Regions from separate parts of the Leucobacter aridicollis genome, predicted to be linked through region 2. Evidence: predicted binding sites of a transcription regulator. Region 2 holds the regulator's gene; each other region holds the start of a gene.
The links. Region 2 encodes HrcA, which represses chaperone genes, less so after heat shock. Its sites were predicted from a motif close to TTNGCACTCGNNNNNNNCGAGTGCNAA; they were not measured.
Positions count from the first base shown of each region.

Region 1: groES (co-chaperone GroES) is a predicted target of HrcA. The motif match lies at 7,334-7,360, and genes of this name have one in related genera.
Region 3: KI794_RS04655 (Hsp20/alpha crystallin family protein) is a predicted target of HrcA. The motif match lies at 8,420-8,446, and genes of this name have one in related genera.

Region 1 covers NZ_CP075339.1:1,148,556-1,158,607, forward strand. Annotated here, with positions in the region: gene glmS (glutamine--fructose-6-phosphate transaminase (isomerizing)) at 1-427, shown strand, start outside; gene KI794_RS05180 (holo-ACP synthase) at 424-789, shown strand; gene alr (alanine racemase) at 786-1,925, shown strand; gene tsaE (tRNA (adenosine(37)-N6)-threonylcarbamoyltransferase complex ATPase subunit type 1 TsaE) at 1,964-2,434, shown strand; gene tsaB (tRNA (adenosine(37)-N6)-threonylcarbamoyltransferase complex dimerization subunit type 1 TsaB) at 2,431-3,093, shown strand; gene rimI (ribosomal protein S18-alanine N-acetyltransferase) at 3,090-3,560, shown strand; gene tsaD (tRNA (adenosine(37)-N6)-threonylcarbamoyltransferase complex transferase subunit TsaD) at 3,629-4,687, shown strand; gene KI794_RS05210 (DUF4190 domain-containing protein) at 4,759-5,460, shown strand; gene KI794_RS05215 (class I SAM-dependent methyltransferase) at 5,474-6,724, opposite strand; gene KI794_RS05220 (DUF4190 domain-containing protein) at 6,796-7,236, opposite strand; gene groES (co-chaperone GroES) at 7,433-7,729, shown strand; gene rarD (EamA family transporter RarD) at 7,808-8,740, shown strand; gene guaB (IMP dehydrogenase) at 8,779-10,052, shown strand, end outside.
Region 2 covers NZ_CP075339.1:1,916,781-1,926,832, reverse strand. Annotated here, with positions in the region: gene KI794_RS08645 (ABC transporter ATP-binding protein) at 1-571, opposite strand, end outside; gene KI794_RS08640 (hypothetical protein) at 677-1,603, opposite strand; gene lepA (translation elongation factor 4) at 1,705-3,558, shown strand; gene KI794_RS08630 (DUF1990 family protein) at 3,588-4,388, shown strand; gene hemW (radical SAM family heme chaperone HemW) at 4,391-5,632, shown strand; gene hrcA (heat-inducible transcriptional repressor HrcA) at 5,678-6,709, shown strand; gene dnaJ (molecular chaperone DnaJ) at 6,786-7,877, shown strand; gene KI794_RS08610 (16S rRNA (uracil(1498)-N(3))-methyltransferase) at 7,880-8,614, shown strand; gene KI794_RS08605 (histidine triad nucleotide-binding protein) at 8,714-9,061, shown strand; gene KI794_RS08600 (PhoH family protein) at 9,090-10,052, shown strand, end outside.
Region 3 covers NZ_CP075339.1:1,043,894-1,053,945, forward strand. Annotated here, with positions in the region: gene KI794_RS04615 (ABC transporter permease) at 1-708, shown strand, start outside; gene KI794_RS04620 (ABC transporter ATP-binding protein) at 705-2,414, shown strand; gene typA (translational GTPase TypA) at 2,662-4,566, shown strand; gene KI794_RS04630 (maltokinase N-terminal cap-like domain-containing protein) at 4,662-5,300, shown strand; tRNA gene KI794_RS04635 (tRNA-Pro) at 5,471-5,544, shown strand; gene KI794_RS04645 (hypothetical protein) at 6,746-7,288, opposite strand; gene KI794_RS04650 (hypothetical protein) at 8,066-8,233, opposite strand; gene KI794_RS04655 (Hsp20/alpha crystallin family protein) at 8,505-8,939, shown strand; gene KI794_RS04660 (hypothetical protein) at 9,429-9,695, shown strand.

The DNA.
Region 1 (10,052 bases), 770 kb from region 2:
TCGTCACGCTGGCTACCCGGCGGCGCTCGAGGGCGCGTTGAAGCTCAAGGAGATCGCCTACATTCATGCTGAGGGGTTCGCCGCGGGCGAGTTGAAGCACGGCCCGATCGCGCTCATCGATCATGGCCAGCCCGTGTTCGTGCTTGTGCCGAGCCCGCGCACGTCGCCGCTCATGCACTCGAAGGTTGTGTCGAACATCCAAGAGATCCGTGCGCGTGGGGCGCGTGTCATCGCGATCGTCGAGAAGGGCGACACTTCGGTGCTGCCGTTCGCAGACGAGGTCGTGCGGATCCCGCTCACTGACGCGCTGTTTGACCCGATCCTGCAGGTTGTTCCGCTGCAGTGGTTCGCGCTCGAGCTCTCGACGGCGAAGGGCCTCGACGTTGACCAGCCGCGAAACCTTGCGAAATCGGTGACAGTCGAGTGATCATCGGCATCGGCGTCGACACTGTCGATATCCAGCGTTTCGAGCAGCAGCTTGAACGCACTCCGAAACTGCGGGAACGTTTGTTCAGCGCGGCGGAGGGACAGCTGTCGATTCCGTCACTTGCGGCACGATTTGCCGCGAAGGAGGCGCTCATTAAGGCGCTCGGCGATTCGGGCGACCTCACGTGGCCTGACATGGAGGTGCGTCGGAACGAACTTCGAGCTCCGGAGTTTGTTCCGACGACCGGACTCCTCGCCGCGCTTGCCGCACGCGGGGCTGACAGGATTCACCTGACGATGACCCACGACACCGGGGTTGCGACCGCGTTCGTTATTGTTGAGCACGGAGGTGGGGCTAAATGAGAACCGGGTCTATGCGGGTTGCCGAGATCTCTGTGCCGGCGATTCGCGCGAACGTTGGCCGTGTGCGCGAGCTCACAGCTGGCGCAAACGTCATCGTCGTGGTGAAGGCGTGCGGTTACGGCCACGATGCGGCGATAGCGGCGCGCGCTGCAATGGAGGGTGGCGCGACGATGATTGCAACAGCCGACCTCGAGGAGTCGCTGAAGCTTCGCGAGAGCGGCATCGACGCGCCGCTCTTGTGCTGGCTGCACGGCCCACGGGTCGACTTTGCGGCTGCGATCGAGCACTCGATTGACGTTGGGGTGTCTCACCTCAGCCAGCTTGAGGCGCTTGCGGAGGCCGCGCGCGTCACTGGCAAGCGTGCAACGCTGCAGTTCAAGATCGATACCGGCCTGAGCCGAAACGGGGCTGCCCGCGAGGAGTGGGAGGCGCTGTTCGCTCGCGGCGCCGAGCTTGAGCATGAGGGTCTCGTCTCTGTGCGGGGCATCTTCAGCCACCTTGCGAACGCGGGGGAGGAGGCCGACCTGGCACAGGGAGCGCGCTTCGACGAAGCTGTTGCAGCGCTCAGGGCTGCCGGCTCCGCGCCCGAGATGATTCACCTCGCCGCGAGCGCAGCGATATTCACCCGCCCCGAGCTTTCCTACAACACTGTACGCGTCGGCATGGCGGCATACGGCCTGAGCCCGCTCGCCGGGAAGAACTCGGCTCAGCTGGGCCTCGTCCCGGCGATGACGCTCCGCTCGGAAGTCGTCGCGCTGCGCGGCGTCCCAGCAGGTACCGGCGTCTCCTACGGGTTTAACCACGTGTGCGAGGTCGCCACGACGCTCGCCCTCGTGCCTGTCGGGTACGCGGACGGCATGCCGCGCGCGCTGAATGGCGCGGGCGCGTGGGTCACTATCGCTGGGGAGCGCTGCCCGATCGTTGGCAGGATCGGCATGGACCAGTTCATCGTCGACGTCGGGCCGATCGCCGGCCGCATCGACATCGGGGCGCCGGTGATCCTCTTCGGAGACCCCGAGCGCGGCTTCCCGTCGATCGACATCTGGGCTGGCCTGATGCGCACAATCAATTACGAGATTCTTGTGGGGATCGGCCCTCGTGTGGTGCGGGTCGCGGTCGACGAGGATGAGCTGTGAGCGTCGTCGAGCGCTACTCCGCAGCCGATCCTGATGCGATGCACGAACTCGGAATTGAGTTTGGCAGGCGTCTCGGCGCCGGCGACCTCGTGATCTTGACAGGTGAACTTGGCGCGGGGAAGACGACGTTCACCCGCGGGCTCGGCGAGGGCCTTGGCGTGCGCGGCCCGGTGCAGAGCCCGACGTTCGTGATTGCGCGGACGCACCCGTCGCTCGTGGGTGGTGCACCACTCATCCACGTGGACGCGTACAGGCTCGCAGACTCAAGCGAGCTCGAGGACCTCGATCTCGATTTTGACGGCTCAGTCGTCGTGGCCGAGTGGGGCGCTGGCCTCGTTGACGCGCGCGATTCGTGGCTTGAGATTGTCATCGATCGCCCTGTCGGCGCTGGTGACGGCGCGGCAGATGCTGCCGAGGCTGACGACAACGTCGCGGAGGCGCCGATCGAGCCCCGCGCACTGACGGTCACGGGGCACGGCCCACGGTGGCAGGACGGAGTGCTGGCGTGAACGGTGTCGAGGTGCGTACAGTCGCGGCGCCCGAGCTTGGGGAGCGCGTGATCCTCGCGATCGATACGTCGCTTGGTACGAGCGTCGCAGTCGGCGCGGGCGGGCAGATCGCCGAGGTGTCGAGCGACGATCCGCGCGGGCACGCGGAGGTGATTGGCGACCTTATTGCGCGCGCGTTTGCAGAGATCAGGATCCCCGCGGCTTCGATAACCCACGTTGTCGCAGGGATGGGACCTGGGCCGTTTACTGGCCTCCGCGTCGGCATTGCTGCCGCGCACGCGTTCGCGCTCGGCAGGGGCTTGAGCATCCTGCCGCTTGTCAGCCATGATGCTGTCGCGCTTGAGCATCTCGAGACTGGCGCCATTTCTGGTGTTCGTGTCGTGCAGGACGCGAAGCGGCGCGAGCTGTTCGTGACCGACTACACCGGGCTTGACTGGACTGGCACCCCGGAGCGCGACGCCGAACCGCGCCTGCTGCCGCGGGAAGGTTACGAGTGCATCGTTAACGAGGTGTGGCCAGCACGCGTCCCAGCCGCCGCTCTCGTGCGCCTTGCCGCGCGGCGCCTCGCATCGGGCGCCACCTTCGAGGCCGACAAAGCACTGTACCTCCGGCTGCCTGATGTGATGCAGCCGAAGGCTCCGAAGCCGGTGACACCGTGATCCTGCGTGACGCGACGACCGCGGACCTCGACCAGATCGCGGCGCTCGAAGCCGACCTCTTCGGGAGTGACGCGTGGAGCCGCGACATCGTGCGCGAGGAACTCGCTGGCGAACACCGCAGGTACCTCGTGCTCGTCGACGGCGACGTGGACGGAGCCGGCGAGGGCGCAATTCGGGGCTATGCCGGGCTCCTCGTCGTCGGCACTGATGGTGACATCCAGACGATCGCCGTCGCCCCTGAGCTGCGCGGCGCCGGGCACGGCCGTGCCCTCATGACTGAACTGCTCGCTGAGGCCGCACGCCGCGGCGCGAGTCAGGTGTTTCTTGAGGTGCGCGCGGACAACCCGCCAGCTCGTGGCCTCTACGCATCGCTCGGTTTTGTTGAGATCGGCGTGCGCCCAAAGTATTACCAGCCCGAGGGCATCGACGCGATCGTGATGCAGTTGCAGCTGAAGGAGCAACAGTGAGTGAGACAGTACGCGCGGCAGCGGTCGGCGCGGCACCTGAGGCGGTCAGCCTTGCAACTGAGCCGCTCGTGCTCGGGATCGAAACAAGCTGCGACGAGACCGGGATCGGGATCGTCCGCGGACGCACTCTACTCGCGAACTCGATCGCCTCGTCCATGGACGAGCATGCCCGGTTCGGCGGAGTCATCCCAGAGATCGCAGCACGTGCCCACCTCGAATCCATGACGCCCACGATCGAGCGGGCACTTGCCGATGCTGGCGTGACGCTCGACGAGCTCGACGCGATCGCCGTGACCGGTGGGCCGGGCCTTGCCGGCGCGCTGATGGTCGGCGTCTCGGCAGCGAAGGCGCTCGCGGTGTCGCTCGACAAACCGCTCTACGCGGTGAACCACCTTGTCGGTCACGTCGGGGCCGACCTGCTCCACGGCGATGGCCTGCGGCCGGCTGTCGGAACCGTCGGCGAGCTCGAACTGCCGACAGTTGCGCTGCTCGTCTCTGGCGGCCACACGTCGCTGCTGCTCGTGCGCGACCTTGTCAGCGACGTCGAGCTGCTCGGTGAGACAATTGACGACGCTGCGGGGGAGGCGTTCGACAAGGTCGCCAGGCTGCTCGCGCTGCCGTACCCAGGAGGGCCGCACATCGATCGGGTCGCCGCCGACGGTGATCCCCAGGCGATTCGCTTTCCGCGCGGCCTGACGCTTCCGAAAGACATGGCGAAGCACCGCTACGACTTCTCATTCTCTGGACTCAAGACCTCGGTCGCGCGGTGGGTTGAGAAGCGCGTGGCGGCGGGTGAGGACGTGCCTGTGGCCGATGTCGCCGCGAGCTTCCGAGAAGCAGTCGTCGACGTTCTCCTGACGAAGGCGCTCGCCGCCTGCGCTGACCTTGGCGTTCCGCGGTTGCTGCTCGGTGGCGGGGTTGTCGCGAACGCTCGGCTTCGTGAGGTCGCTGCTGAGCGTTCGGCTGCAGTCGGAGTGGAGCTGCGCGTGCCGCCGCTATCGCTGTGCACCGACAACGGTGCGATGATCGCTTCGCTTGGGGCGCAGCTCGTCGCCGCGGGGCACGCACCTTCTTCGTTGAGCTTCGGCGCCGACTCGACTCTCCCGGTGACAGACATTCAGTTGTAGCCAACTCGCGCCCGGGCTGTATCGTTGTAGCTAGGGCTATGCCCTCCGTGACCTTTACCGTTAGGAACGCTATGTCCGACAACACGCCGAACACCGACCCGGGAACCACCCCCGAGCAGCCCCAGGCAGTGCCTGCCGCGCCCGAGGCGCCTGCAGCATTCCCGCCCGTCGATCCGTCGCCGGCCGCGGCGCCCGCCGCCCCGCCTGTGCCGCCGACGGCTCCGCCTGTTCCGCCGGCGGCTCCGCCAGTCGCCCCGCCACTTCCGCAGGCTGTCCCGTTTGGCGAGCAGGCCCAGCAGCAGCCAGAGAGCCCGACGGTGCCAGGAGCGCCGTACGTGGCTCCGGGAACCCCGGCGCCCGGGTACCCGGCGCCCCAGGGGCAGAACTACCCGCAGGGCTACGGCGCGATGCCGCAGGCGCCCCAGGGATACGCGCCGGTGCCCACGACAGTCCCGGGCAAGACGCTCGGCATCGTCGGCCTCATCGTCTCGTTCATCCTGCCGATCTCGCTCGTTGGTCTCGTGCTCAGCATCATCGGACTCGTGCAGTCGAAGAAGGCGCAGGCGAAGAACATTCCAGCCGTCGTCGGCATCATCGTCGGCGCGCTCGGCGTCATTACCGGCATCATCCTCGCAGTCGTGTTCATCGGTCTCGCGGTCGCTGGGGCTGACGCCGCGCAGGCGTGCCTCGACGGCGCGGAGTCGGTCCAGGTGTTCGGCGAGACGATCCCCTGCTCGGCGGTCCTCTCGGGCGCGTACGAGTTCAGCTACTAGCGGCTACTGCACCTCAGCAGCGCTCGGCGAGCAGCGCAATGTGCCTGTTCGCCGAGCGGCTGAGGATCAGCGTCGCAGCGCCTGAGCCAGTGAGGCGCAGGCGAGTGCGAAGCGCGGCGGGATCCACATCCACGCCGCGCTTTTTGATTTCCAGCCTGCCGATCCCTCGTGCGGCCAGGGCGCGCTTGAGATCCTTCTCGCGTGCGGGGAGCTCCTCGAGGATCCTGAAGACCTGCCCGAACGGCGTCGCGGTCGCGTTGTCGGCGGTGAGGTAGGCGATCCCGTCGTGGATCATGCCGGCGTCGAGCTCCGCAGCGAGCTTTCCGATGAGGCGCGCGCGGATCACCGCACCGTCAGGCTCGATGAGGTACTCGCCGAGCTCGCGGGTATCGGCGTCCGGAAAGTCGGCGGCCGCGCTGAGCTCATGCCAGACCGGTGTGCTGCCGGTGGCAGCTGCGCCGCCCGCGCCCGCCGCCCGCCCAGGGTCCCCACGCAGCACAGCTGCCGAGCGGCGGATACCCTGTCTGGTGGCGTCGCCGAACCACAGCCCCATCTCGACGACCTGGCCGTCGACCGAGACCCACTGAGCCTCGGCGTCGTCGGGAATGAGTTCGCGGTCGAGGCCGGGCCCGAGCTTGACGCCCCCGAACCGCACGGCTCGTGCGGCGTCGAACGCGAAGGTGAGCGAAGGGGAGTAATCGTCGCTCGAGGCGAGCCTGCGAGTGTCTCGGTGGCCGGCAGTTCGTCGTGCAGGGTCGAGAAACACGGCGTCGGCGGCGCCTGCCCCGAGCTCAGTCGCGTCGCCAATGATCACCTCGTGCGGCGGGACGCTACCGTGACAAGCCTCGATCCAGGCGGCTTCGACAGAGACATTGTGTGCAGCGAAGTCGGCAGTGAGCGGGTCGAGCTCGACCGCGCGTACTCCGAGCCCCGCGCGCAGAAACGCAAGCGACTCGGCGCCGAGACCGCAGCCGAGGTCGGCGACTGCTGTTGCGCCGTGAAAACGGCGCGCGTGAAGCTCCGCAACGGAGAAACGAGACGCCTGTTCGAGCCCTGCCTGGGTGAAGAGCATTTCTCCGGCCCGCGGCCCGAACTTCGCTGCTGCTTTCTCGCGCAGCCCGGTCACCGTGAGCGCCGCGGCGAGCTCGTCGGGGGCTACGCCGTCGCGCCGCAGGTGCCGCCCGACGCAGTCAAGGCTGTCACCTGCCTCTCGCAGGGCCGCAGCTGAGGCGAGCAGCTCCGCGCCACGCCGACTCGTGAGCACATCCCATCCAGGAGGGGACGAAGCGGGCCCCGGGCTGGTCGCCCGGGGCCCGTCGCTGCGTGAGCCGCTCACTAGTAGTAGTAGCTCCCGCTCGCTGCCGCGCCGATGATCATGACGATGAAGCCGATGTACATTACGACAAGCAACACGCCGAGCGCGATGGTGCAGTACCCGTAGATGACCGCGGTGAGCGCGAGGCCGCGCCCTGCGTCTCCGGTGCGCTTGATCTGGTTCAACCCAAGGTGCCCGAAGATGATTCCGGCGATGGGCGCGATGAACGCAAGGATGATCGCCACAAGCGCGTACGTGTTTGTGTCCTTGACGGTTGTGCGCTGCGGGGTGGCTGCTGCAGCCTGGTACGCGTAGGCGGGCGTCTCGTATCCGTACTGCGGCGCGGCGGTGCTTGCAGCGTCAGTAAGCTGCGCCCCGTGCGGCAGTTGCTCTGTCGGCTGTTCCGAAGCCGGTTGAGGCTGGTGCTCGGCTGGCACTGTGGGGTCGGTGGTGCTCATCATGCTCCAAGTCGTAGTGGGTGTACCACAGAGTGTACTCACTGGGTCTGAGGGGCCCGTGGGGTCGGTGTTCGCTGTCCGCGATTCGGCGCATCAACAGTTGGCACTCACCTTGCATGAGTGCCAACTGGGGTCATAGAATCTCGTACAGAGGCACTCGCAAGAGTGCGAAACTAACAGCTTTGGAAAGAGGTCAACCGTGTCGGTCGCCATTAAGCCGCTCGAGGATCGCATTGTCATTCAGCAGGTCGAGGCTGAGCAGACTACTGCTTCGGGTCTCGTTATCCCTGACAGCGCAAAGGAAAAGCCCCAGGAGGGCAAGGTTGTTGCAGTGGGCCCCGGCCGTGTCTCAGACAACGGCACCCGCATCCCCGTCGACGTGAACGTCGGCGACATCGTGATCTACTCGAAGTTCGGCGGCACCGAGATCAAGGCCGCTGGCGAGGAGTACCTCGTGCTCTCGAGCCGCGACATCCTCGCAGTCATCGAGCGCTAAGCATCGCTGAACGAGCCGGGGCCCGCCATCGCGGGGCCCCGGCTTTTTCGTACCCGCCAGTCGCCGTAGACTGTGAAGGTGAGGGACACTCGTGCTGGCTTAGGGTATGGAATCGGCGCGTATCTGATTTGGGGCGCATTCCCGCTCTTTTTCACGCTTATCGCGGTCGTGAACCCGTTCGAGGTCGTCTCGTGGCGAGTCGTCACGACGCTGCTTGTCTGCGCGGTGATTGTGACGGTGACGCGCAGGTGGCGTCGCGTTGGCAACGTGCTGAAGCAGCCGAAAACGTTTGGGCTGTTCGCCCTCTCGTCGATCCTGCTGTACGCGAACTGGCAGATCTTCGTGATCGGGGTGATCTCCGGCCACGTGCTTGAGACGTCGCTCGGCTACTTCATCAATCCGCTCTTCACGATCCTGTTCGGAGTGATCTTCTGGCGCGAGAAGCTCTCGCGCCTCCAGTGGATCGCGGTCGTCGTCGCGGGCACAGGTGTGCTGTTCTCGGCGATCTCCTACGGCAAGGTGCCGTGGATCGCGCTGGGTCTTGCCCTCTCGTTCGGCCTCTACGGCGTCGTGCACCAACGCATCGAAGAAGTCGACGGGGTCACGGGGCTCACTGTCGAGACACTCGTCTCCGTGCCGATCGGCCTGACCCAACTGGCAATCGTCGGTTCCGTCGCGGGTCTGAGCGCGTTCTCTCACGGGGGCGTGATTACGGCACTCGTGCTCGTCAGTGGGCTCCTCACAGCGGTTCCGCTCATCCTCTTCGGTGAGGCAGCTCGCAGGCTCCCGCTCACCTATGTTGGGTTCCTGCAGTTCCTCACCCCGGTGCTCGGTTTCCTCTTCGGGTACTTCATCATGCATGAAGAACTTCCCATCGCGAGGTGGATCGGCTTCATCGCTGTGTGGATTGCGCTCATGTTCCTCATCGCCGACATGATCGTGCGATTGCGGCGTTCGCCTAGCGCGGACCTCGCCCATCAGCCTCATACAGGTCCCATTCCCTTAGACTAGATAGTCTTCGACGACGCCACGAGCATTAAAGAGGTTGTATGGAACAGCGTGACCCTTTCGCGTTCACAGGACTCACTTACGACGACGTGCTGCTGCTTCCCGCGCACACCGACGTCATTCCGAGCGAGGCGGACACCTCGACGCAGCTCACCAGGCGCGTGCGGCTTGCAATGCCGCTCATTTCAGCGGCAATGGACACTGTCACCGAGACGCGCATGGCTGTCGCTATGGCGCGTAACGGCGGCCTTGGGATCCTGCACCGCAACCTGTCTATTCAGGATCAGGCGGAGATGGTCGACCGCGTGAAGCGGTCTGAAGCCGGGATGATCACGAACCCGCTCACCACGACTGTCGATGCGACAGTCGCTGAGGTCGACGCGATCTGCGGCGAGTACCGAGTCTCGGGACTGCCCGTCGTTGACTCGGCAGGGATCCTGCTCGGAATCATCACGAACCGCGACATGCGTTTCATCGATCCGAAGGACCGCGCGAATGTTCGCGTGTCCGAGGCGATGACACGAATGCCGCTCATTACCGCACCCGCAGGGATCTCCAAGGACGACGCGGCTGAGCTGTTCAAGCAGCACAAGATCGAGAAGCTCCCGCTCGTCGACGGCGAGGGGCGCCTGACTGGCCTCATCACCGTGAAGGACTTTGATAAGGAAGAGCAGTACCCACTCGCGACGAAGGACGACGCCGGTCGGCTTCGCGTTGGCGCGGCTGTCGGTTTCTTCGGCGACGCGTGGAAGCGCGCTGGCTCGCTGCTTGAGGCCGGCGTCGACGTGCTCGTCGTCGACACCGCAAACGGTGATTCGAAGGGCGTGCTCGACATTATTGCGAAGATCAAGGGTGACCCGGCGTTCGCCGGTGTTGACGTGATCGGTGGCAACGTGGCGACGTACAACGGCGCGAAGGCGATCGTTGACGCGGGCGCAGATGCGGTGAAGGTCGGCGTTGGGCCGGGCTCGATCTGCACGACTCGTGTGATTGCAGGTGTCGGTGTTCCCCAGGTCACCGCCGTCTACGAGGCCGCGAAGGCTGCGACGCCGGCGGGTGTACCGGTGATTGCTGACGGCGGCCTGCAGTACTCGGGAGATATCGCGAAGGCTCTTGTTGCTGGCGCATCGTCAGTGATGATGGGCTCGCTGCTCGCTGGCACTGACGAGAGCCCTGGCGACCTCGTCTTCGTTGGCGGCAAGCAGTACAAGACGTACCGTGGTATGGGGTCACTCGGCGCGCTGCAAACGCGCGGTGAGCGCACCTCGTACTCGAAGGATCGCTACTTCCAGGCGGATGTGCCGAGCGACGAGAA
Region 2 (10,052 bases):
CCCAGAACCTGCGGCGGGCGGTCACGTCCATGCCCGCGGTCGGCTCGTCAAGAATCAGCACATCAGGATCGGGGAGCAACGCGAGGGCGAATTTGACCCGCTGCTGCTCACCACCCGAGCACTTGCTCACCCTGCGCCCCGCGAGTGGCGTCAGGTCGGCGCGCTCGAGCGCCTCGGTGACGCGACTGCCGGCGCCGTGAAAGCTTGCGATCACTTCGACGGTCTCACGGACAGTGAGGTCCGCGAGCAGACCACCTGTTTGGAGGACCGCCGACAGTGTGCCACGTGCGACCGCTGACCGGGGGGACTCACCGAGCACGCGCACCGAACCACTGTCGGGATCGCTGAGCCCGAGCACCATGTCGACGAGCGTCGTCTTTCCGGCGCCGTTCGGACCGAGCAGCGCGACGACCTCCCCGCGTTCGATCCTGAGGTCGACGCCGTTGACTGCACGGACGAGCTTGTCTCCTGCCCCGAAGCGACGCTCGATGGCGACGAGTTCGAGCGCGGGCGACTTCGTCGATAGCGCGGGCAGCAGCGGGGCCTGGCCGGGGGAGTGTTCCTGTCTCATGCCCCCAGTGTTTCGCGGAGACACCGGCCGCAGCGAGAGGCCACTGTCACGAAAAGCTCGTGACAGGTGTCACGCGTGTCTTTGCCGCGTAACGGTAGGCGACGGCTATGCGCGGGGACGGATGTTCGCGATCCGAGCCGCTCGACGGTCTTTCGGCGCGTCGCTGTCGAGCGTGAACGTTGTTTCAGCGAGGCTTGGCCACCGGGCAGGCCAGAGGCCGACCTCTCTCGAATCGTTTGGCTGCCACTCTGCGTGGGCCTCTTCATGTTCGATCGTGAGCTGGGCGAGCATGCCCGACTCGATATAGAGACGGAGCACACGCGTCTTGCCTGTGGCGGGGTCAGCGAAAGACGCCGACACGGGGAATCGTTGAACGTGCGGCACTGCGCGGGGCTTGGACTCTGCCTCTGCGACGTCGATCGAGATGACGTCGTAGGAGCCTGAAACCCCCTCCCAGAGCTGTTCGCGTGCTGAGTCGAGCTGCGCGAGCAGCGCCCCGGCGCTGGGCTCGGCACTGTAATCAAGCATTCCCGCTATGACTGCCCGTGCGCCGTCGGGGAGCTCGGCGAATTCGGGGTGGCCGCCGGCGCCCACGTCGAGGCCAGATAGGCCGCGCGGGTGGAGACCGCGTGTGATCCTGCTCGCCCGGATAACCCCGGGCAGTTGTGCTGCGAGCGATATTGCGACCCCCGAGACCGCGAGAACGAGGCGTGGGCGCGAGACGCCCCGTCGCACGAGCGCTCGCTGGACGCGCGCGTCGAACGCTTCCCCGACCTCAGAGAGACCGAGCACGGCGCCACCTGCTGCGACAGCGGCGGCGGAACGGGAGGTTGCGCTTGTGCCTGGCGGAACATCGGTCGCGATGTCGGCAGCGGTCAGCCCGGCGATGCCGAGCCGGTAAGCGGCACGCTTACCCTTCGTAAGCTTTGCCGGGTCGATAAGGGTCGCCGCGCCGAGCGCGATTGCGAGCAAGGCGGCCCGCTCGGGGCGTCCTGGCGCGAGAACGCGTCGGAAGAACTGTGAAGCAGACACGCTGTCATCCTACGGGGCATGGCTTGGAGAGCTCTGCCCGCAAAGAAGACCCGCGGTGAGCTGGTGCTGAGAGCGGCTGGTGCGTGAGATAATGGCTGGCAATGTCTCCACGCAGTCTGAAACCACCGGTGCCGGCGTCGACCGACCCCACGATGATCCGTAACTTCTGCATCATCGCGCACATCGACCACGGCAAGTCGACGCTTGCCGACCGCATGCTCCAGGTCACCGGTACGGTGGCCGATCGCGACATGCGCGCCCAGTACCTCGACAATATGGATATCGAGCGAGAGCGCGGAATCACCATCAAGTCGCAGGCAGTGCGTATGCACTGGCAGTCGGAAGGTGGTGAGTATGCCCTCAACATGATCGACACTCCGGGTCACGTCGACTTCTCGTATGAGGTCTCTCGTTCGCTTGCTGCCTGCGAAGGCGCGATCTTGCTCGTTGACGCCGCGCAGGGAATTGAGGCTCAGACTCTCGCGAACCTATACCTCGCGATGGAGAACGACCTCGAGATCATTCCCGTGTTGAACAAGATTGATCTACCCGCGGCCGACCCTGAGCGGGTCGCCCGCGAGATCACCGACCTCATCGGCGGCGATCCCGACGAGGTACTCAAGGTGTCCGGAAAGACTGGCGCTGGCGTCGAGGAGCTCCTTGACGTTGTCGTTGCGCGCATCCCAGCGCCGATCGGAGAGACCGATGCGCCGGCTCGGGCGATGATCTTCGACTCGGTCTATGACCCGTACCGGGGTGTTGTGACCTACGTTCGAATGGTCGATGGCAAGCTCACGCCCCGTGAAAAGGTCCAGATGATGTCGACCGGCGCCGAGTACGAGGCGCTCGAGATCGGCGTTTCCTCGCCGGGCCCGACTCCCACCAAGGGGCTCGCCGTCGGCGAAGTCGGCTACCTCATCACCGGCGTGAAGGACGTGCGCCAGTCGAAGGTTGGCGACACCGTCACGAGCAAGCTCAAGGGCGCCACAGAGGCGCTGCCAGGATACACGGACCCGAAGCCGATGGTCTTCTCAGGCCTGTATCCGCTCGACGGCTCCGATTACCCCGTGCTCCGCGAGGCGCTCGACAAGCTCAAACTCTCAGACGCGGCACTCCAGTACGAGCCGGAAACCTCGGTTGCACTCGGCTTCGGCTTCCGCTGCGGCTTCCTCGGACTGCTCCACCTCGAGATCATCACCGAGCGGCTGCGCCGCGAGTTCGATCTCGATCTCATTACGACGGCTCCGAGCGTGATCTACGAGGTCACGAAGGAGGACGGTACTGAGGTCACCGTGACGAACCCGTCCGAGTACCCCGACGGCAAGATCGCGAGCGTTCGCGAGCCCATGGTGCGCGCGGCAGTGCTTGCGCCGAAGGACTACGTTGGCGCGATCATGGAGCTCTGCCAGTCGCGGCGCGGGAGCCTGCTTGGCATGGAGTACCTTGGTGAGCGCGTCGAGCTCCGCTACAACATCCCGATGGGTGAGATCGTCTTTGACTTCTTTGACCACCTGAAGAGTCGCACCCAGGGGTACGCGAGCCTCGACTACGAGCCGAGTGGCGAGCAAGAGGCGGACCTCGTGAAGGTCGACATCCTGCTGCAGGGCGAGGCTGTCGACGCATTCTCCGCGATCGTTCATCGCGACAACGCGTACTCCTACGGCACGATGATGACCGAGCGCCTGCGCAAACTCATCCCGCGTCAGCAGTTCGAAGTGCCCATCCAGGCTGCCATTGGCGCCCGTGTGATCGCCCGCGAGAACATTCGCGCGATCCGCAAGGACGTCCTCGCGAAGTGTTACGGCGGCGACATCAGTCGTAAGCGCAAGCTGCTCGAGAAGCAGAAAGAGGGCAAGAAGCGGATGAAGATGGTCGGTCGCGTCGAGGTGCCACAGGAGGCATTCATCGCCGCGCTCTCTGGCGACGTCGAGGGTAAGGAATCGTCGAAGAAGTGACAGGTCCACGCAGGTCTAGTTATACGAGCATGCCAGTTGCGTATGCGGCGATCGGGGCGTCTGGCGCACCTGATCTCATGCGGTTCCCGCCGGCTGGCAGCACCCCATACGAGGAGGCGTTGCAGCTCGGGAGCGGCCAAGAGCGTTTCCTCGCTGCAGCGAATCAGCTCATGACCTGGGGCGCGCACCGCGCCGCTGGCCTCACTGTCAGCGACATCGTGCTCGGCGAGCAGGCCGACTACGTTGGCGTGCAGTTTGACGATGGTGGAACGCCTGAACTTGGCGAGGAGCCCGAGGAGCTCTTCAGCCCTGAAGGTGAAGCCTACGTGCTGCCAGGTACCACCGCGACGCTCACCTCCGACGCCGCAAAAAAGCCGCGACCAATCCTCGTGATTTCGACTGTTGACGAGCCCCAGCGGCTCGGATTCGCCTGGGGCGACCGCGAGACTGTCTCAGGTTTCGGCGAGCAGTTGCTGACTGTCGAGCAGCGAGCTGACGGCACCGTCTGGGCAGTGGCTCGGGGCTTCACTTTCCTGACGAGCTCGGGGCTCATGGCAGGGATCAAGCAGCGCGGCGAACTGCGTGACGTGATCGAGCTTGCGCAGGCGCTCGTTGGGGCTCTTGCTCCTGGCGCCGCTATTCGCGGCGGAGTCGCTTCGACGGGCAACGGAGGAAGCGTACCCGCGGACGCGTCGAGCGATCCCGACGCCGACGCCGGTGCCAGTGCGGATGCCAGTGCCGATGGCGATGCGAGTGTCGACGCCGGAACGAGCACTGGGGCCGGGACTGACAGTGTGGAGACTGACGGCGACACCTCGCGGGACGACTGATAATGCCGAGTGTGCTCCCCGAAGGCGATCCGGCTCCGGCCGACGGGGCACTCCCGGCGAGCGTGCTCGCGGGCGCGCCCGATCGCGCGTTTGGCGTCTACGTCCACGTGCCATACTGCAGGGTGCGCTGCGGCTACTGCGACTTCAACACCTACACTGCGAGTGAGCTTGGCGGTGGCGCGAGTCAGGCCGGATACGCTGCTGAAGCTGCGACGGAGCTGAGCTTTGGCGCCAAGGTGATGCGCGCGGCCGGGCTCCCCGATCGCGAGGTATCGACTGTCTTTTTCGGGGGAGGCACCCCGACGCTTTTGCCTGCGTCTGATTTGGCAATGGTGCTCGGTCGCATCCGAGACGAGTGGGGGATTGCCCCAGACGCTGAGGTGACAACGGAGGCGAACCCTGATTCGGTCGACGCTCAGTACCTCGACACACTCGCCGAGGCCGGGTTCACCCGGGTGAGCTTCGGGATGCAGTCGGCGATGCCCCATGTGCTTCGCACGCTCGATCGGACGCACAGCCCCGAGCGGGTCCCTGTTGTCGTTGACGCCGCGCGCGCAGCCGGCCTGCAGGTGAGCCTTGATCTCATTTACGGCACGCCTGGCGAGTCGCTCGCCGACTGGGAGCGTTCGCTTGATGCCGCGCTCGCGAACGAACCTGACCACCTCTCGGCGTACGCGCTGATCGTTGAGGCGGGTACGAAGCTTGCAGGGCAGATCCGGCGCGGCGAAGTCGCGGCTCCAGACGACGATCTGCACGCCGAGATGTACGAGCTCCTTGACTCCAAGCTCTCGGGAGCGGGCTATGACTGGTACGAGATCAGCAATTGGTCGCGTTCTCGCGAGACGCGGTCGCGACACAACCTGTCATATTGGACCGGCGAAGACTGGTGGGGCGCGGGCCCCGGCGCTCACAGCCACATTGGGGGCCTGCGATGGTGGAACGTGAAGCATCCGCGGGCCTACGCCGAACGGATGGGGCAGGGCCTGTCTCCGGCTCACGCCCGTGAGCTCCTGACTGACGAAGCACGCTATAGCGAGCGCGTATTGCTCGAGACCCGCATCGCTGACGGCTTCGCGATCGACGCTCTCAGCGAACAGGGTCGGGCCGCCGTGCCCGCCCTGATCGCGGATGGCCTCGTGGATGGCCGCGCGGCGCTTGGGGTCGGCGGGACCGAGCGCAGGATCGTGCCGACGCTCCGCGGCCGGCTGCTGGCTGACACAGTCGTCGGACACCTCCTGCGGTAGTAGACTGGCACTCAGGTTGTTCGAGTGCCAGAAAGGCGGTGCGTGATGGTTCCAGAGCGCAGTCTCGCCGTGCTGCACGCCATCGTGAGTGACTACGTCGCGCTCAACGAGCCCGTCGGCTCGAAATCGATCGTGGAGCGCCATTCGTTTGGCGTATCTGCCGCGACGATTCGCAACGACATGGCGCTGCTTGAAGACGACGAGCTTATCGCTCAGACCCACACGTCTTCGGGGCGGGTGCCAACCGACAAGGGCTACCGCCTGTACGTCGACACACTCGCGAAGCTCCGGCCAATGACAGCCGCGCAGCGTTCGGCGATCGAGCGGTTTCTTGGCGAGTCGAGTGATCTTGACGACGTCATGGCGCGCACGGTGCGCCTACTGTCGCAGCTCACGAATCAGGTTGCGGTCGTGCAGTATCCGTCGCTGCGCACAGTCGCCGTCAGACACATTGACCTTGTCGCTCTCGGCGAGAATCGAGTGCTCTGCGTGCTCATCCTCGGAAACGGAGTCGTCGAGCAGCAGACGGCCATGCTTCCAGCGGAGCGTGCGAACGAACCGTGGCTCACAGCCGTTCGCGAGCGTATCGCAGCGAACATCGTTGGCCAGGACATCGACGCAGCAGATCGCGCTGTGGCCGAGCTTGCCGCGACGGTGCACACGTTGGTTGGTCCTGCCGACGCACCACTCGCCGAGCTTGTGCTTGGGGCGGTTTCGCAGCAGCTGCAAGCAAACCGCAGCGACAGGATCGCCGTGGCGGGCGCAGCAAACCTGACAAGGCCGGGAGAGTTTGCCGGGGCGCTGCCGACGGTGCTCGAAGCAATTGAGGAGCAGGTGACGTTGCTTCGGTTGTTCGGCGAACTTGTGCAGGACGAGCGCGATATCGCCGCTTCGATCGGGCGCGAGAATGAGGCGTATGGGCTCTCCGATGCGTCGATCATCGCGACAAACTATGAACAACTAGGCGCGTCCAGACTCGGCGTGCTCGGTCCGCTTCGCATGGACTACGCCGGGAATATCCAGGCGGTCCGTGCCGTTGCCAGATACCTCAACAAGCTGTTGAGCGAAGACCGCTGAGGGCTTCGGGTCTTGCGCGTGCGCGCTAGCCGGTCCCAGCACCATTACCCAATCCACGACACCTAGGAGTACAACAGTGGCGGATCACTACGAGACGCTCGGCGTTTCTCGCGAAGCGAGCCTCGAAGAGATCAAGAAGGCGTATCGCAAGCTGGCTCGCCAGCTGCACCCCGATGTGAACCCGAGCGACGAGGCCGCCGAGCAGTTCAAGAGCGTCACGCACGCCTATGACGTGCTGAGCGATCCCGAGCAGCGCCAGCGCTATGACATGGGTGGTCAGCAAGGTGGAGCCGGCGGGTTCGGCGACATCTTCGAGACCTTCTTCGGTGGCGGTTTTGGTGGCGGCTCTCGCGGGCCCCGTGCCCGCGAGGAGCGGGGCGAGGATGCGCTGATTCGCGTCGACGTGAAGCTCTCAGAGGTGATCTTCGGCGTGCAGCGTGACATCACGGTGAACACGGCCGTGCTCTGCAATACGTGCGGTGGCAACGGCTGCCAGCCTGGCACGCACCCGGTAACGTGTGACGTCTGCCGTGGGCAGGGTCAGGTGCAGCGCGAGGTACGGTCGCTGTTTGGCAACGTTGTGACGATGCATCCCTGCGGGAGCTGCCAGGGGTATGGCACGATCATCGAGAACCCGTGTGTTGAGTGTGCAGGAAAGGGCAGGTTGCGCGAGCGTCGCTCGATGCAGGTCGACATTCCCTCGGGCATCGACACGGGCACGCGCATGCAGATGCGTGGTGGCGGCGAGGTCGGGCCGTTTGGCGGGCCGAACGGGGACCTGTTCATCGAGTTCCGCGTCGAACACGACGACGTCTTCAGCCGCGACGGCAACGATCTGTTGAGCACGATGCAGGTCTCGATGACTGATGCGATCCTCGGCACCGAGGTTGAGGTCGATTCACTTGACGGGAGCGTGAAGGTCGAGATTCCGGCTGGCACCCAGTCGGGCGATCTCCTGTCAGTTCGCGGCCGCGGCATCCAGGGACTGCGCTCGACGTCTCGCGGCGATCTGAAGATCGCGATGCAGGTCGCCACACCGACGAAGCTCTCGCACAAAGAGAAGTCGCTCGTTGAACAGCTCGCGAAGCTCCGCAAGGAAGAACCACCGCACTTCGGGGAGTTCAAGCAGAGCTTCTTTGGCAAGCTGCGCGACCGATTCTTCGGATAGCCGTGGCGAATCTCTACTTTGACGAGTCTCTCGTCGCGACCGCGCCGGGGCGTCAGCTCACGATCTCGGGAGACGAGGGCCGCCACGCCGTTCGGGTGAGCCGGCTGCGCGTTGGCGAACACACGATTGTCGGCAACGGCTCTGGCCTCAGAGCGTTCGGCACCGTTGAGGAGCTGGGCCGCGATAGCTTTACTCTGACGGTCGAGCGCATCGAGGTGACGCCTGCACCGACCCGTCGGATTGTGCTCGTCCAGGCGCTCGCAAAGGGAGACCGTGATGAACGCGCCGTCGAACAGGCGACCGAGTTCGGTGTCGACGCGATCCTGCCGTGGCAGGCGGAGCGCTCGATATCGCGCTGGAGCGGTGACAAAGCAGAGAAGGGCGTCGCGAAGTGGTCGCGCATCGCACGAGAGGCGTCGAAGCAGTCGATGCGCGCCTGGATCCCGGAGGTGCTCTCGCCTGTGACGACGGCCGAGCTCGCCGGCGTTAACGGTGCCCTTCTCGCGCTCCACCCACGTGGCGAGGATCGGTTGAGCGCATGGAGGCCAGCTGGCGACCACGACGTGTACCTTGTGGTCGGCCCTGAGGGCGGACTGAGTGACGCAGAGCTTGAGGCGCTCACCGCGCCGGGCCCAGGAGAGCGGCGGATTGTGCTGCTCGGCGACGACGTTCTCCGAACTTCGTCGGCCGGCCCCGCAGCTATCGCCGTGCTCAACGCGTCGCTAGGACGCTGGTGAGTGCCAGTTCTCTCGCCGCAGCGACCGCCAGCGAGCTGCAAAGTGCTGCTCACACCCACTCCCTCCCGCTGATCCGCACGGCGAAGGTAGACTGAGTGCATGGCTGAAGAGACCGTATTTGGCAAAATCATTTCGGGAGAGATTCCGGCGACGCTGCTCGCTGAGACCGATCGCGTCATCGCGTTCCCCGATATCAACCCGCAGGCGCCGGTGCACATCCTTGTCATCCCGAAGACGACCGAGTACCGAGATGTGACAGAGCTCGCCGCAGGCGATCCAGAGCTCCTCGCCGAGATCGTCGCCGTCGCAAAGAAGCTCGCCGACGAACACGCAAACGGCGAGTACCGCTTGATCTTCAACAACGGCGCGAGCGCAGGGCAGACTGTGTTCCACGTGCACGCGCACATCATCGCGAACCTTGAGGAGCGATCCCTCCTTGGGTTCTGAACCGAACGCGCCGCGAGCCGAGCGCGACATGACGGGGAACGACGCCGAGGCCGACGCGCCTGGCGAGCGGCGGACGGAACCGCAGCTTGAGCGCACCGTGACACTCACAGGTGTCGAACTCGCGTCATTCCTCGGCCACCGAGACCAACTCCTTGCCGACCTCGAATCGCAGCACCCAAACGTGCAGTTCAACGCACGCAACGACGTGCTGTCAATCCGCGGCGAGACGAGCGCCGTCCGAGCTGCGGAGCAGCTCGTGCGCGAGATTCTCGAACTTGCGCGCCGAAGCGGTACTGTGTCGCGCACCGACGTGCGCGCGATCGCAAAAATGGTGCGCGACGGAGACGGACCGCGCGCCGCGATCACCCTGAGCGAGCCGATCCTGACCGTGCGCGGTAACTCGGTTCGTCCGCAGACGCAGGGGCAGCGCGAATACGTGAACGCGATCGACGCGAACACAATTGTGTTCGGGCTCGGCCCAGCGGGCACAGGCAAGACGTATCTGGCGATGGCGAAGGCTGTACAGGCGCTGCAGCGGCGCGAGGTCTCGAAGATTGTGCTCACTCGGCCAGCCGTTGAGGCTGGCGAGCGCCTCGGGTACCTTCCTGGGAGCCTTGAGGACAAGATCGACCCGTACCTGCGGCCGTTGTTTGACGCGGTCGGCTCGATGATGGATCAGGATCTCGTACCGAAGCTACTCGCGAACGGCACAATCGAGGTCGCGCCACTCGCATACATGCGCGGTCGCACGCTCAATGAGGCGTTCGTTGTGCTCGACGAGGCGCAGAACACGACGCCGGAACAGATGAAGATGTTTCTGACCCGGCTCGGCTACGGCTCGAAGATTGTCGTCACAGGGGATATGACGCAGGTCGACCTGCCGATCAAGCAGAGCGGGTTGCGCGTCGTGACTCGCATCTTGCGCGGCGTCGAAGATATTCATTTCGCCGAACTCACCGCGGACGACATAGTTCGACACAGCCTCGTCGGC
Region 3 (10,052 bases), 870 kb from region 2:
TTTGCCGGCACGATGCTCGGGTTGCTGTCGGGCTACGTCGGCGGCGCGCTCGACAGGGTGCTTGTGATGATCGCTGACGCGATCTACGCCTTCCCGTCGCTGCTCCTTGCCATTGTGCTCTCGATTGTCATTTCCGGTGGACAATCGAGCCTGTGGGGCGGCATTTGGGCCGCGTCGCTGTCGATCACTGTAGTGTTTATTCCGCAGTACTTCAGGGTCGTGCGGTCTGAGGTCGTGCGAGTGAAGTCTGAGGCGTTCGTAGAGTCGGCGAGAGTCGTCGGCGCGAGCCGCGGGCGAATCATGTTCCGGCACGTGCTGCGTAACTCGACCCGCTCCCTGCCGCTCGTCTTCACGTTGAACGCGTCGGAGGCAATTCTCACCCTCGCGGGGCTGGGATTTCTCGGGTTTGGCATCGAGCCAAACTCGGCAGCCGAGTGGGGCTACGACCTCAACAAGGCGATCGCAGATGTGACGAACGGGGTGTGGTGGACGAGTGTCTGGCCCGGGCTCGCGATTGTGCTCGTTGTGATGGGGCTCACCCTCACCGGTGAGAGCCTGAACGACCTCGCGGACCCGCGGTTGCGGGTCCGGCGAAAGGCCAGGGCGGGCAGTGGCCGCGTGGCGAATACGGCGATGACTTCGACTGTGCCGGGCGAAGCGCCACAGGGTGGCGGCGATGCCGCTACAGAGACAGGGGGAGTGCGATGAGTAAGGTTCTCGATATTCGCGACCTCGAGGTCACATTTGCGACCGATCACGGCGACGTGAAAGCCGTCGACGGTGTCTCGCTCGCAGTGCAGCCTGGTCGCGTGCTCGCGGTCGTCGGCGAATCAGGATCGGGCAAGACCGTTTCGGCCCGCACCGTGCTCGGGCTGCTGCCAGAGACAGCAGTTTCTCGCGGCTCGGTGCTGCTCGCGGCGCGCGACGGCAGCGGAACGAGTGACGTGCTGCAGCTGTCTGCTGAGGCGCTGCGTGCGGTGCGGGGCAGAGACGTCGCGATGGTGTTCCAGGAGCCCTCGACGGCGTTGAACCCGGTGTACACGATCGGCTGGCAGATCGCGGAGGGGCTGCGAGCGCACGAGAAGCTCTCGAAGAAGCAGCTGCGGGCGCGAGCGATAGAGATGCTCGCACTCGTCGGGCTCCCTGATCCTGAGGAGCGGGTCGACTACTTCCCGCACCAGCTCTCGGGCGGGCAGAAGCAGCGTGTGATGATCGCGATGGCGCTCGCGCTGAAGCCCGGCCTCATCGTCGCCGACGAACCGACGACGGCGCTCGACGTGACCGTGCAGGCCGAGATCCTCGACCTGCTGCGGAAGCTCAGGGACGACCTCGGCACCGCGATCCTGCTCATCACCCACAACATGGGAGTCGTTGCTGACCTCGCCGACGACGTCGCCGTGATGTACCAGGGCAAGGTCGTCGAGCAGGCGCCAGTCGCAGAGGTCTTCGCGAACCCGCGCGAGGATTACACGAAGCAGCTGCTCGGCGCCGTGCTCAAGCTCGGCGACGGCAGGATCCGCGCTGCGGAGCGGCCCACCGATGCCGCAGCGAATGCCGCGTCAGCGGGGGAGGGGGCTCCGGCGCTCGTCTCGGCGCGCGGCCTGGAGATCCAGTACCCGGGAAGGCTCGGGCGGCCAGGTTTCAAGGCCGTGCGCGGCGTCGACTTCGAGATCCGGGCGGGCGAGGTCTACGGCCTCGTCGGCGAATCAGGATCAGGCAAGTCGACGATCGGCCGCACGATTGCAGGCCTGACCGGCGCGACAGGCGGTTCGCTCACCGTGCTCGGCCATGAGATGGTCGGGCTCAAAGAGCGCGCGTTCAGGCCGCTCCGAAAGAGCATCGGGTTCGTGTTCCAGGACCCGGCGTCGAGCTTCAACCCGCTACTGACAATCGCCGAGAACGTCGCCGAACCGCTCATCGTTCACAGGGTCGCGCGATCCGTCGCCGAGGCAAGGCCGCGTGTCGACGCGTTGCTCGAGTCCGTGCAGCTCCCGCGCGCCTACGGCGACAGGTATCCGCACGAGCTCTCAGGCGGGCAGCGTCAACGCGCGTCGCTTGCGCGCGGGCTCGCGCTCGATCCGAAGCTGCTCATCGCCGATGAGCCGACGAGCGCGCTCGACGTATCGGTACAGGCGCGAGTGCTCGAGCTATTCACCGAGTTGCAGGCTGAGCTTGGGTTCGCCGCGCTGTTCATCACGCACGACCTCGCGGTCGTCGACGCGCTCGCCGATCGCGTGGGCGTGCTGTACCGCGGAGAGCTCGTCGAGAGCGGCCCGACCTCCGAAGTGCTTCGCGCCCCGCGGGAGACCTACACACAGCGTCTGCTCGCCTCGCTTCCGGTGCCCGACCCCGCCGAGCAGGCCGAGCGGCGAGAGCTTGCGCGGGCGCTTCGAGTGGCCGAGGGGCTCGAGTAGCCGAGTCCAGCCGCGCAGCCACATCAGTAGGTCGCCGCCCACCGCATTCCCGCGGTGGGCGGCGACCTACTACGCTAGAGGGGCGCCCGCGCCGTGCGGCTCGGGCAGGGTTTCCGGGGCAGACGTCGCTCCGAGGTCCGTCTCGGCCTGCTCCGCAACTCGCGCATTTCCCGCGCGGGTCGCGGGATGAGTCGTGAACGGGTATGATAGAACGTTCGCTATTTTATGATCGTGAGGATCCACCCCTATGGCTCTTGCCACACGCGAAGACCTTCGTAACGTCGCCATCGTCGCACACGTCGACCACGGCAAGACCACGCTCGTTGACGCCATGCTGCGTCAGACGAACTCATTCGACGCACACGCAGACGTCGATGACCGCGTTATGGACTCCAACGACCTCGAGCGCGAGAAGGGCATCACCATTCTCGCGAAGAACACCGCCATCAGCTACGAGGGCGAGCACGCGAAGAACGGCCCGATCACCATCAACGTGGTCGACACCCCCGGCCACGCCGACTTCGGTGGCGAGGTCGAGCGCGCACTCTCGATGGTTGACGGCGTCGTGCTGCTCGTCGACTCGTCCGAGGGCCCGCTGCCCCAGACCCGCTTCGTGCTGCGCAAGGCGCTTGAGGCGAAGCACCCCGTGATCCTCGCGGTGAACAAGACCGACCGCCCCGACGCCCGGATTCCCGAGGTTGTCGGCGAGGCGCAGGACCTGCTGCTCGGCCTGGCTTCCGATATCGCTGAAGAGCACCCAGACCTCGACGTTGATGCGATCCTCGACGTTCCCGTCGTCTACCTGTCGGGCCGCGCCGGTGCCTCGAGCCTGAACGAGCCCGCCAACGGCACGCTGCCCGACGGCGACACCCTTGAGGCGCTCTTCGGCGTGATCCTTGAGCAGGTGCCCGCACCGACGTACGATGACGAGCACCCGCTGCAGGCGCACGTCACGAACCTTGACTCCTCGCCGTTCCTCGGCCGTATCGCGCTGCTGCGCGTGCACAACGGCTGGATCCACAAGGGCGAGACCGTCGCTTGGGTCAAGAGCGACGGCACCCAGCAGAACGTGCGTATCACCGAGCTCATGCTCACCAAGGCGCTCACCCGCTACCCGGCAGAGAAGGCCGGCCCCGGTGACATCGTTGCAATCGCGGGTATCGAGAACATCACCATCGGCGAGACCATTGCCGACGCTGAAGACACCCGTCCGCTGCCGCTCATCGAGGTCGACGAGCCCGCAATCTCGATGACAATCGGTGCGAACACCTCGCCGCTCGTCGGCAAGGTGAAGGGCCACAAGCTCACCGCCCGCATGATCAAGGATCGCCTTGACCGCGAGCTCATCGGTAACGTGTCGCTGAAGGTGCTCGACACCGACCGCCCCGACGCGTGGGAGGTACAGGGCCGAGGCGAGCTCGCGCTGTCGATCCTCGTCGAGAACATGCGCCGCGAGGGCTTCGAGCTCACCGTCGGCAAGCCGCAGGTTGTCACGAAGCAGGTCGATGGAAAGACCCACGAGCCCTACGAGCACCTCACGATCGATACGCCCGAAGAGCACCTCGGCGCGATCACGCAGCTGCTCGCAGCGCGTAAGGGCCGCATGGAGAACATGGTGAACAATGGCACCGGCTGGGTTCGCATGGAGTTCATCGTGCCCGCCCGCGGCCTAATCGGGTTCCGCTCGGAGTTCATGACAACCACACGCGGCACCGGCATCGCGAACGCGATCTCGCACGGCTACGACGAGTGGGCAGGCCAGATCGTCACCCGCAACAACGGCTCGATCGTCGCCGACCGCTCGGGCGTCGTGACCCCGTTCTCGATGATCAACCTCCAGGAGCGCATGAGCTTCTTCGTGCAGCCCACGCAGGAGGTCTACGAGGGCATGGTTATCGGTGAGAACTCGCGCTCGGAAGACATGGACGTGAACATCACCAAGGAGAAGAAGCTCACCAACATGCGTGCAGCTTCGTCAGACTCGTTCGAGTCGATGACTCCTCCCCGCGTGTTGACCCTCGAGGAGAGCCTCGAGTTCGCCCGCGAAGACGAGTGCGTCGAGGTGACCCCCGACGTGATCCGCATTCGCAAGGTCGAGCTCGACGCGTCGCTGCGCGCCCGCTCGGCATCGCGCCTGAAGAACCAGAAGTAAGCGCCGCTTTCGCGTTTCGCGCCCACACCCTGAGCTGTTGCCAGGGTGTGGGCGTTTCTGTTTTCGCTCACGCGTCGGCCCCGTATGATCGGGTCATGGCACTCCTCTACATCGACACCACGCTCGTCCCTTCGAAGCTCGAACTCATCGCCGAGTGGCTGCCGAAGCAGCCCTGGTTTACTGGCGACATCTCAAAGCTCACGCGCGTCTCGGGCTACCGCCTCGACGACCCTGAAGGCGAGGTTGGCATCGACGGGATCCTTGTCTCCGCTGGCGAGGACAAGGTCTACCACGTGCCGCTCACCTACCGCAGCGCGCCGCTCGATGGCGGAGAGGCGCACCTTGTTGGTACGACCGAGCACGGCGTGCTCGGCACGCGCTGGGTGACTGCCGCGACGGGCGACCCCGTCTACCGCGCCGTGCTCGCCCAGGTGATCTCGCAGGGCGGCTCGAACAGTGAAGAGCTCGTGCACCAGCCCGACGGCAGCACCGTCGCGCGGGCGATTCAAATGCCGATCCATGGGTCGGGGGAGCCCGGCGCGCAGGTGCCAGAGCTCTGGGCTGCTGAGGTGTCTCTCGCTGACGGCGTGAGCGTCGCCTCGACGGGTTTCTCCACGCTCAGGGTGATCCACGTGCCGCAGACCGACTCACCCGCTGCGCGTGGGGCTGTGGGCACGCTTACGGCGACCTGGCCGGGGCAGGACGCCCCCGTGGTGATCGCGACGCTGGACTAGCGAGCGGCGTCGCCAGGGCCGGGGCCCGGTCCGGAGCGGCTTGTGCGCGGGCTCGAGCTCGGCCGCCGCGCGACATGCTGACAGCCCCGCCCGCGACATGCTGACCGCCCTGCCCGTTTTCGTTTTTCGAGTGCGACCCGATAGAGTATTCCTTGCGCGAAAGCGTAAATCGGGATGTGGCGCAGTTTGGTAGCGCACGTCGTTCGGGACGACGGGGTCGCAGGTTCAAATCCTGTCATCCCGACAGATGGCCCCGGAACTGCCGTAGAGAATTGCGGAAGTTCCGGGGCTTTTTTGTTTCGCCTACCGCCAGCTCAGTTCGCAGGGCACATTTGGGGCACATGGGAAACTACGCTGCTTTAGACGTCTCGTCCCCGCGGTGCTTCTGGGCGAGTCCATGCGCCTGGTAAACCTCGTGCAGCTGTGTCGAGGTGAACTGGGCACCCCGGTCGGCATGAAACACCACATCGTCGGGATCTGTCCTGGAAGCGTTCGTGTCATTCGTCGCGCTCGTATCAATGTGCGCGGGATTTGTCGCACGCAGGCCAGCAAGGCCGGCTTCGTTTCTAACGCCAGGCGTGGTAGACAGAGCGAGCAACGCCCATGAGTCTCGGCGTGTTGAGTTTCGGCTGGGGTCGGGCCTTCGAGCCGTGCGCGTTCTTGGTTCACCCAACGGCCGAGGAGTTGTTCCCCGGGCCGGAGTTCTTTGGCGACGTGCACGCGCTCGCGGCCGGTATCGATCACGAGGTGGGCGGCCTCTCGCCGCTACTCCGGGGTGAATTTCCTACGTGTGGTCAGGAGACATCCGTTCCAGCAGAACACGGGGGTCTGCTTCGCGTAGTGTCCACAACCCGAGGGTGACCCCACTGAGCGATCACGGGGCGACAGGGGGGATGTGAGCACGCGGACGCAAGGAGAGCTTCGGGTTTGGCTAAGCGAATAGGGCGAAGGGCGACGGCGCCCCGCACCGGTTGATATGAACGTGACGATGCTTGGGAATAGCCTTGACCCTCGAAGCCGCGGGACGCGCCATTGATGAAGGTGACAGATGATAGGAGAAAGAGCAGGATCAGGAAGAAGTCTGGCTTGCTGGGGGCGAAATGGTTGAACAGGCCGCCCATGAGCAGAACGAGAATCGCTGCGGCAAACCCAATGCTGAATCGCTTCAAGCTCCAGAGCGCTTCGCAGCTTTTCGCTCGGTTGACCAATGCACTGCTGGCTCCTCGAGCAGCTGCCATTACTCTGTTCCCTGAATTATGAGAGGTTGCCCAGCCTTCATTTGCTCGAAGAAGAGCTTGCTGGTCTTCCGTTCGCTTCGAGACACTGCTGCTGTGGGGTCCGGCGTAACTTCAAGGGCGATGATTAGCATCATACCTTCGAGTACTTGAGGCGTTGCGTCACTCATTCCGCTGGCCGTACCCAGGTGGGCGGCATGGCGGAAAGCCTTAGCGCAGCAGGAACCACCAAACGCCAAGAGCCGCGATAGCCACGACAGCGACGACGGCGACGACCGCCCCGACCCGGTTCTCGATATCAACCTTGCGGTTGTGCTCACGCACTTCCGCGTTGCGTTTTTGTACCTTCTGGTTGTGCTTCTGAATGCGGATCCGTTCAGGGCAAATAGTCCCTTCCCGATGACGCGTCGTTGGGCAGGTGGGCTGGTACTGGCACATAAGCACAACCATAGTAAAAGCCGGTTCATAGCTGAAGATCGAGTCGCCTGAGGTCATGCTGCTTGCCACGATTCGACTCGTCGAAACCGTCGAGCGTGAAGCGTCGCGGAGTCGCTCGAGGAAGTCCACGTTTGGCTCAAGGTGAACCGGCCGGAGGGTTTCGACCTCGTGAGAGCGCCAGTGAAGATGGGTAAGATCGGTGGTGTCATGACGGCGGTCGGCACGCGTCAGGGGCGAGACCAAACAGAGGTCTTCGAGACCGCAAGCATGCCAGCGCGCAATGCCAAGACCCCAGGCGGTTGGCAGATGCTGCATGTCCAAACCATCACCTGACCGGCCCCGTATTCTCGCGCCGCGGAGCGCCGGCCTCACTCACTCCCAAATCGGCGAAGAAGCCGGTCTATCTCGTACACGCATCGCACAAATCCTGAACCAAGCACTCGCGCCAGAACAGCTCGACGAGCTCCGTGCGCGCGTCTACGCGAGAGCAGAAAGGGCTCCGAAACAAGTCATAGATGTCAGTGGGCACACAGACGCTATTCGAGCAAACTTTCGGACAGGGGAAGCCGTGACGCGCACCGACACAACCAACGACATCGAGTGCATGCCATGCGTGTAAGTCGACACCAATCTATGGGCGTCATGCGCCAGCCCAAAGACCCTCCCGTCGCAATGAGCGTTGCTCTCGCAAACCGCGACAACGTATCCATGTTCTTTGTGCAGTAATGGCATCCCCAGCCATCCAAGCGACGCGTTATCTCGCAGCACGGCGCCCTCGAGGCCGCGACCGCATCCGTACTGTGGGGGCTTGAGAAAGCCAACTCCCACGGAGCGCGGGCGCCTGTCCAGCCAACGGGGCTAAGTCCGTCCAGAAGCGACGAACATAGCCCCCCAGTGGGCCCGCGCCTCCTCCGTGGCGAGAGCAGGGTTACTGGGGGCCATTCGTGATTGCATGCGGAACCAGAGCGTCAACACCGTACGAGTCGGCCAGATATGTGCAAGAGGATATTCGTGTTGCAGGATCACATAGCGCGGTTCGCGCAGTGTGGTTGGCGCAACTGGTGGTCTTGTCCAGAAGTGCTGCTGGCTGCTCTACAGGTTGTAAGGCGCGGTCGTCTTGTCGCCCTTGTCGGGATGGCGGATCAGCCCTGGGTCTGATTGCCCTTTGCGGGGGTTTGCGTCCCCATCGAATTCCTCGTCAGCGCCGTCCATTACGGGTTCGTCAACAGTGTCCTCGGTGGGCTTCTTCTTCTCGTTCATGTTGCATTCCCTTTCCTGAGTGGGACACCACCATACGCCTCAAACATGGGGGCAGCTACTTTTTGGGCCTGTAGCTGCTTGCGGATATGGCGGCAGGGCGCATTGATGTCGTTGAACACGGCTCGAGTGGTCCGGAATGTGAGCTCTGTGGCGTTGGTCTTTTGAGCAATTTTTGAGCATTCTTTATTAGCACTCTCAGGGTCAGAGTGCTAATCTAAATCACACCTGAGCGGAACCGACTCAGGTTTCTATCGAAAGGAGACTGATCTCAATGGCACTGACATTTGACCCTTTCACTGAGCTCGAACGAGTCGCCACCGGCATGCTGCAGGCGCGCACCGCGCCACGCGCCATGCCCGTTGATCTCTACCGAGACCAGGACCGATACTTCCTGACAGCTGATATGCCAGGAATCGACCCAGGCAGCCTCGATATTGACGTCGACGGCCAGCTACTCACGATCCGCGCTTACCGTTCAGGCGCGAACTCCGACGGCGTGAAGTGGCTGACACAGGAGCGCCCCGAGGGCGCCTACTTGCGACAGTTCAGCATCGGCGAAGGCATCGATACCGAGAACATCAGCGCCACCTACAAGGACGGTGTCCTCAGCGTCATCCTTCCGCTGAACGCAAAGGCAAAGCCGCGGAAGATCGAGGTAGCAATGCCGTCGACTGAAGCAGCCGAGGGGAAGTCGATCACCGCCTAACAAGCTGGTCCTGCACGTACAACCTGAGCCTGATATGAACGAGCTGCGGCCCCGTTCCGAGAGATACCTATCTCGCTGGAACGGGGCTGCGCCTCGTCTCCGCCGACGAGAGGGTCATTCGGGCTCTGCGTGCGCTCTTCAAGGCTGCCGCCCTGTTGACGTCTCTTGAGCGCTTCGGGGCAGGTGATGTGCGCGAGCGGGTCCCGGCACGTATGAGGCATGGTCAACGCGCGAAGGGTGTCCTCGTCGCCATCGGCCGCTCGAAGCGTCAGCACCATGTCACTTGCCAGGCGTCGAGGAAGTGAGCGGTGAAATGTTATTCGAACCCCTCTCGAACCCTTCTCGAAGTACTCACGGGGCACCCGCCGGTTGCAGCAGCGCTAGTGAGTCCTTTGGGCCCACCCCCACTCGCTCGGTTGAAAAGGTCGACGAGTCGGTCGCAAAGTTATCGTTCCATCCAGTGAACTCTCGGTAGCTTGACCTGCGCCGATGCTGTTGCTGGGAACGCCAAGTGGCACGTTCGCCGGCGCAACGGTGAGCTTCCTCGTTCGCTACGAGACCGCGGATGAACTCCGCGAGAGCAACATGTGTCCGCAGGTGGAGTCGGCTGCTCTTGAAGAATGCATCTCTGGCGGTTGGCTTGGATCGATCGTGTTCGACGCGTCGCCCCAGAACCTCTGGTCATTACAGTTCTGGACGCTTCTCATTAGTGGTTCCATAGTCGTCCTGCTCATTTGGGGCTTGATCACCGGATGAGAGAAGTCCTACCCCCGGCAGACAACCGATGAACGCGTGCCTACCGTGCCCTTCTTGTACCGCCAACTAGGCGGTAACCTGCTTTGAGTCTGTCGCTGTATCACAGCGACGATTATCGGCGGTCTTTCGCCACCGGCCTGAGCGAGGGGGCCCACGTTAATGAGCTATGAAGCCTCCAACAATGAGGCGCAGGCGCACGTCACCCCGCCCGGTACGGTTCCTCCTCCTTTTGGGGCAGGCTTCAGACGACTTCCAAAACACATTAGAACTCACACCATTGACTACCTCGACAAGGAAATCGCGCAAGCGCGACGTGAACGCAAGAACCTATCTGCCGACAGCTTTACCTTCGCGAAC